3 regions of the Bacillus sp. KH172YL63 genome follow, and region 3 is predicted to be linked to each of the others. Evidence: riboswitches for the same ligand, from Rfam matches in the RefSeq annotation. Region 3 holds a riboswitch; each other region holds the start of a gene.
The links. A riboswitch is a leader RNA that binds a small molecule or an ion and turns the genes downstream of it on or off. The one in region 3 is predicted to bind cobalamin.
Positions count from the first base shown of each region.

Region 1 (2,273 bases), 380 kb from region 3:
GCGTTTCCCCGATGATTTCTTTAAACAAACGTTGAAAATGGTAGGAGGAATAAGTAGAGACCTCTGCCAATCGTGTTAAAGAAAGGTCTTCTGTCAGATGATGATCTATGTAATGGACTACTTTATTGATTTGTCTCTGTTGTTCACTGTACAACATGTGATTTCCACACCCCCGAAAGGTTTACTTCCATCTTTCAAGTTTGTGGAGATTTCTCACAAACATACCTGATAAAAAAGACGGCACACCCATTTCTATGCATTTCCCTTTGACGAATGCTTTCATTTCATCAACCGAAACATCCTGTTGAAACTTCCCTTCTTGATAACAATGTTTGCAATACATCGGACTGACCTCAAGGCTCGCTTCTGTTCCACGGTCTTCCGCCTTTTTCATAGGCATGCTGCAGCTTTGGCATTTCTTATATGTTTTCATTTTAGACTGCCTCCTTTTGGTTTATTTTATCATAGGACGCCACACTCACCTTGCATTTCTATGATAAAATGATAGTGTTCACAATTTAATCATTGCTCATTGGTGGAAATGATGCTTATATCATTTTCTTAAAAGGGAAGCTGGTGTAAATCCAGCGCGGTCCCGCCACTGTAAGGCTGAGTTCACATATGAAACCACTGTTCCGATTCGGAATGGGAAGGGATATGGGAGCGGTGAAGCCGAGCCAGGAGACCTGCCAATCGGGAAGAACACAGAAAATCCTACGGGAGATAGGAGGGTGTTGCGCTAATGGTACATCGATCAGAAATCCAAACGGTCCTGATCGTTCCGATGGAATAGCCGAGGCTGGGACAAAACCCTCCTCTGATATGAAAAAGCCGGTGAAATTTTACGACAAGTAAAATTTCACCGGCTTTGATTATTTTTAAATTAAAATAAGGACCTCTTCTGATAAAATAAAGTTACCACACAAAATTCCATCCGAAAAGAGGGTCCTTATGTTTAAAAATTATAACATGAATCAAATTGTTTTGCCTTTAGATTTAGAAGTGAATTTGCAAAAAAATGATATTGCATTCCATGTTCATCATTTAGTTGAAAGCATCCCTCATGAAGTATTTGAACCATTTCTTCGAAATGAAGGGTGTCCTGCCTACCATCCTCGCATGATGCTTAAGATTATTCTGTGCGCCTACACACAATCTGTCTTTTCAGGACGTAAAATTGAAGCACTTTTAAAAGACAGTATCCGTATGAAGTGGCTAGCACAAGGATATGAACCAAGTTATCGCACCATCAACCGATTCCGTGTCCAGCCTGAAGTGAAAGATGTCATTCGTGAATGTTTCGTCCAATTCCGTTGTCAATTGGTTGAAGAAAAATTGATTGACCAAGAAGCGATTTTTATTGATGGTACAAAAATTGAAGCGAACGCCAATAAATTCACATTTGTATGGAAAAAGTCCATCGAAAAATATCATACAGGTTTGATCGAAAAATCAAATGAGTTATATACTGAGCTGCTTAAAAATGAAATTATTCCCGAAATTGAACGTGAAACCTCGGAACAATTGTCTGTGGAAGAACTCGCTCAATTAGTTCGAAAAGTAGACGAAGTCGTAAATGAATATGATCAACACATTGAAGCTACCTCTGATACTTCAGAACGAAAAGCATTAAGAAGTGAGCGTAAATATCCAAAGCAAGTCCGAAAAAAACTGATAGATTTTCTCATACGCAAACAGAAATACCAACAAGATTTTAAGACCTTCGGAACACGAAATAGCTATTCTAAAACAGATATCGATGCGACATTCATGCGAATGAAAGATGATTATATGAAGAACGGACAATTGAAAGCTGGTTATAATGTACAAATTGCCACAGAAGGTCAATACACGCTAGCCTATAGTTTGTTTTCAAATCCAACAGATACCCGTACATTAATTCCATTCCTTGATAAGATTGAGCAGGATTATTTCGAGTTGCCAAAACACATCGTCGCGGATGCGGGTTATGGCAGCGAACAAAACTATAGTGAAACGCGAAGCGCTTATTACGTATAACATGTATCAAAAGGAACAAAAGAAAAAGTACAAACAAAGTATACTTAATCCTGAGAACTGGGAGTATGATGAGGAGACGGATACATATACATGTCCAAATCATAAGCGTCTTCAATTTAAAAATCATTCTCTCCGCAGTGATCGCAGTGGCTATGAACGGAAGTTCAAAATTTATGAGTGCGAAGACTGTTTTGGGTGTCCATTTCGTTCATCATGTACGAAAGCAAAAGAAGGAAATAATCGAAAACTCATGG
Region 1 is NZ_AP022842.1:903,751-906,023, reverse strand. It holds gene KH172YL63_RS04445 (AraC family transcriptional regulator) at 1-157, opposite strand, end outside; gene KH172YL63_RS04440 (zinc ribbon domain-containing protein) at 182-433, opposite strand; cobalamin riboswitch at 517-708, shown strand; partial or broken gene KH172YL63_RS04435 (IS1182 family transposase) at 952-2,273, shown strand, end outside.
Region 1: linked by a shared signal. The riboswitch ahead of KH172YL63_RS04435 (IS1182 family transposase) and the one ahead of KH172YL63_RS06415 (ribonucleoside-diphosphate reductase subunit alpha) in region 3 are both predicted to bind cobalamin.

Region 2 (2,273 bases), 790 kb from region 3:
ATAATACGAGGAATACGGTGATCACAGAACAAAGGATACTGAAAAAGGGAAGCGTAAACGCCCCTATGACAGGAATGCTTAAATTGAAAAATAATGTAACGACTGCCCCTACTGAAGCACCTGATGAGACCCCAAGTGTATACGGGTCAGCAAGTGGATTACGGAGCAGCCCTTGAAAAGAAGCCCCGGCAATCGCCAGGGAGCTTCCGACTAACAGGGCTAGTAATACGCGCGGTAAACGAATGGTAAAAACGATGTTCTTGGTCATCGGGTCGATGGATTGGGGCAGATGAACCCCAATGATCTCAGACCCTATGATGGAAATAATATCTCCCGGTGGTATATGGATTGTCCCGATCGATATGCCTGCAAGCAGGGATAAAATAAGAAATATCCCTGCGCACATATATGTGAGCCATATTTTATTCTGCAAATATCTCCGGATAGATTGACTTGGCAATTTCCTCTACTCCTTCTACCAATCTTGGACCGGTACGGGTAACAAGATCTGAGTGGACATCATGAACGTTCCCTTCCTTGACAGCTTTTACATCTTTCCAGCCATCTCTTGACAGGACTTGTTCCTTGGGATCCTCACTGTAGTAGCCATATGTTGTGATGATGACATCAGGATTGGATGAAATGACAGCTTCCTGGTTCACCTGCACCCAGCCTTCTTCGCCACCCATCACATTTTCTGCCCCTAACATGGTCAGCATTTGATCAATGAAGGTATGTTTACCTGTTGAATAAATATCAGGAGATGGAGATACTTCCACATACACCTGTTTTTTCTCTTTGACATCCTGCACTTTTTCTTCAATGGATTGAAGGTCGGCTTTCATGCCAGAGATGACGTTTTCTGCCTCTTCATTCTTTCCTACAAGCATGCCGATATTCTCGATCGTACTGTATACTTCATCAAAGCTTTTCGCATCTTGAACGATGAAGACATTGATTCCTGCATCTTTCAGCTGTGTCAATCCAGCCTCTGCCGATGTTGCCGTGCTTTCATGTGCAAGGACGAGGTCTGGCTTCAGGGAGACAATTTTCTCTACGTTGAACTCCATTCCTCCGATTTTTTCTTTTTCCGCTGCTTCTTCCGGATAATTGTCAAAATCGGATACGCCGACAACCTCATCATTCAGTCCCAATTCAAATAAGATTTCTGTATTACTCGGAATTAAAGAAACGATATGTTTAGGTTGTTCTTCCAAAGTCACTTTATGCTCCAGTGCATCATTTACAGACAGTGGATATGCTGCACCATTTTCCTCGGTGACAGCTTCCTGCTTTCCTTGCTTACTTTCCTGATCCCCGGTTCCGCATGCAGACAGGACCCCGATGGATAATAATAATGCCAGTGTGATTTTCCAAAAGTGTGTCATGTTCTTTCCCCCTGTGGTTGTGTGTAGTCAGACAAAAAAACACCTCTGGATGAGAGGTGTTGTGTAAAATGCATGAATGGTTACATAAATAACCGGCACATTACACCTTTCTATCCGCGTAGAATCTGGTGCGAAAGACATCAGGCAGGTCTCCTGGCTCATGGTCATTGTTCGCTGCGCCTTCCCATACAGATTTGTACAGTGGCCATCATTGTGCAGCTTACTACCATTTACAGTGGCGGGACCGCGTTGGAATTTCACCAACTTCCCTATTAAGAAGCTAAAAAGTAAGTGTACTTTCGCTTCACCTAATCTCATATCGTATACAATTGTTCCGTTCATCAGAATTATACACAAATTCCCGGGGTTAGTGAATCCTATTTTCAAAATTTGTTGAAAGTTGTAGCAGCGCTTACATTTTTTGTCGTCCTAAATGCACGATCCTGTGTGAAGAACTGCCATCGGGTCATCCATCTGACCGTCGGAGTGAAAAATGTTGTCGCCACATTTTATTCGTGATAAAATCTGTTTCAAGCTTACACTTTAATGCTTTAAAGAAGCATATTTGATATTGGAGGATTCAGCATGAACGTAAAGAAGGAATTGGCTACCTTTGCCGGTGGCTGTTTTTGGTGCATGGTCAAACCATTTGATGAATTACCGGGCATCATCGACGTTGTTTCCGGGTATACCGGCGGGCATCTCGAGAACCCGACCTATAAAGAGATTAAACAAGGGGATACCGGCCATTACGAAGCCGTCCAAATCACATTTGACCCGTCCCTTTTCCCTTATGAGAGGCTGTTAGAGCTGTACTGGCCGCAGATTGACCCAACCGATCCAGATGGTCAGTTCCATGATCGGGGAGATCAGTACCGGACAGCG
Region 2 is NZ_AP022842.1:2,071,879-2,074,151, forward strand. It holds gene KH172YL63_RS10310 (FecCD family ABC transporter permease) at 1-406, opposite strand, end outside; gene KH172YL63_RS10315 (ABC transporter substrate-binding protein) at 423-1,388, opposite strand; cobalamin riboswitch at 1,515-1,715, opposite strand; gene msrA (peptide-methionine (S)-S-oxide reductase MsrA) at 1,974-2,273, shown strand, end outside.
Region 2: linked by a shared signal. The riboswitch ahead of KH172YL63_RS10315 (ABC transporter substrate-binding protein) and the one ahead of KH172YL63_RS06415 (ribonucleoside-diphosphate reductase subunit alpha) in region 3 are both predicted to bind cobalamin.

Region 3 (2,273 bases):
GGGAAGCAAGATTGCATACGACATAATCACCGGGGTTTTTATATGTGACGATTTTTCCGTCTTGTATCACTTCTTCTTCCATCACTGTCGGGCTCATATTCTGGGTGATTTCAGTGCAGAGATTACTGCAATAGATCATTCCTTTATGCTGATTGGCATTATAGCGATTGACCGTATCACGGTAAAACATATATGGTGTGCCTGTTTCAAGCTGCGAAATCATGATCCGCTTGAAAATATCGATCGCGGGGACCGCTTCTTTCGAAAGACCCGCATGCGCTACACACGCCCAGTATTTGTCCCTGAATGATCCGTTCCCTTTTTCTTCATCATAGTAATCTTCCAGGGAATACCCCATGACCGACTTCACTTCATGGGGATCGAACAGATACCAGTCACCTCTCTGTTCGACTTGTTCCATGAATAAATCTGGTAGACATACCCCGGTGAACAGATCATGGGTACGCTGTCTTTCGTCGCCATTATTTAACCGGGTATCAAGAAATGAAAAGATGTCTTTATGCCACACATCCAGATATACGGCAATCGCGCCTTGACGCTGTCCCAACTGATCGACGGACACCGCCGTGTTATTCAATTGCTTCATCCAGGGGATCACACCGGAACTCACACCTTTGAACCCTTTGATGTCACTTCCTCTGCTCCGGATTTTGCCTAAATAGATGCCAAGTCCGCCACCGTTTTTACTGAGCGTGGACACGTCGGTATTACTGTCATAGATGCTTCTGAGATCATCTGCCACCGTATCGATAAAGCAGCTCGATAATTGACCGTGACTTTTCCCTGCATTCGCAAACGTCGGGGTGGCAACCGTCATATACAAATTGGACAGGGCCCAGTATGCCTCTTCAATCAACTGAATTCGCTTGTCCCTTGCCTCATTTCTTAACAGTGTCATGGAGATGATCATGAATCGTTCCTGGGGCAGCTCGAGAACCTTTCCTTCATGTGATTTTGTTAAATACCTTTCTGCAAGGGTGATGATCCCTATATATGTGAAGAGTTCATCCCGTCCTGCTTCCATGATGGAGCCGAGATAATTGATTTCTTCTTCGCTGTACGTATCAAGGAGGGCTTTCGTATATAACCCTGATTCGGTAACAGACGTCACATGCCTATAGAATGAACCGAAGAGCTCAGCTTCTCCTATTCCCCTGGCTTTTGAAATGTTCCGGTATAGACTTCTCAAATAGAGATCGGCAGCAGCATAAGTCCAGTCCGGTTCATGAGATGAAATCCTTTCAACCGCCGTCAGGATCATGAAGCGATTCAACTTCTCCCTGTCCATATCGGGCTGGTGAGCCGTATACACCCTGACCTTTTCATCAAATTCCTTGAAGTGAAGCTGTGGAAACCGCTTATGCAGTCTTTTTAGGCTCCTTACTGCTTCTTCATGGGTACTACTTACATTCATAAACATTGACATTCCCATTCCTCCCTTTCATATCAAACGGGAGAGAGTAAAAAAACCGGCCCCTCAAAAGGGACCGGTTCCAGACATTACGGAGATAGGTGAACAGGCAAAAGCCACATCTATCCTCGCTTTATCCTCCCAATTCCCGAAGAGAATAACACGTGATAAACAAGGCAGGTCTCCTGACTCATGCTTCCACCTACTTTAAGGCCTTCCCATCGACATTACGACAGTGGCAGTTCCTTATTTCGTCAGCACTTACAGTTGCGGGGACAGTTCCGGAGTTACACCGGATTCCCTATTAAGTCTCAATCGACACCCTGTTCACAGGTTATAATCAATATGTAGTTTAATAATTAAAATGAAACACAAAATATTGTGTCGAACTTCATATTAAATGATACTGCTTGAATTTTCAAGGGGAATTTTTTAGAGCTGATAAGCTTTTTTAAAGTCGGGACTCAGTACACTCCACACATCAAAGCAATTTCCATCACTATCATAAAAAATAAAATTTCTACCGCCATGGCCCCTGTCTTCGATTTCACCGATTTCTACATCTTTGCTCTTTAATTCATCCCGCAATTCGTTTAATTCATTTAATCCGTTAACCTCGAACGTGATGGAAAACCGCTTTTGTTGGTGCCTGTCCATGAAATTACTGCTTTCCCCCTCTGGTGAGCTCACTAAAAACATGCTGTGGCCGGCAAGATCCAAAATGGCTTTATCCCCATCCAGGTAATTCAAACCTGCGTTCAGCTTCTCCACATACCATTCACTTGCTGCCCTTACGTCCCTCACCGGGATATAAGTCGTTCCGACTCTGATTAATTGATTC
Region 3 is NZ_AP022842.1:1,282,134-1,284,406, reverse strand. It holds gene KH172YL63_RS06415 (ribonucleoside-diphosphate reductase subunit alpha) at 1-1,441, opposite strand, end outside; cobalamin riboswitch at 1,591-1,773, opposite strand; gene KH172YL63_RS06410 (VOC family protein) at 1,865-2,273, opposite strand, start outside.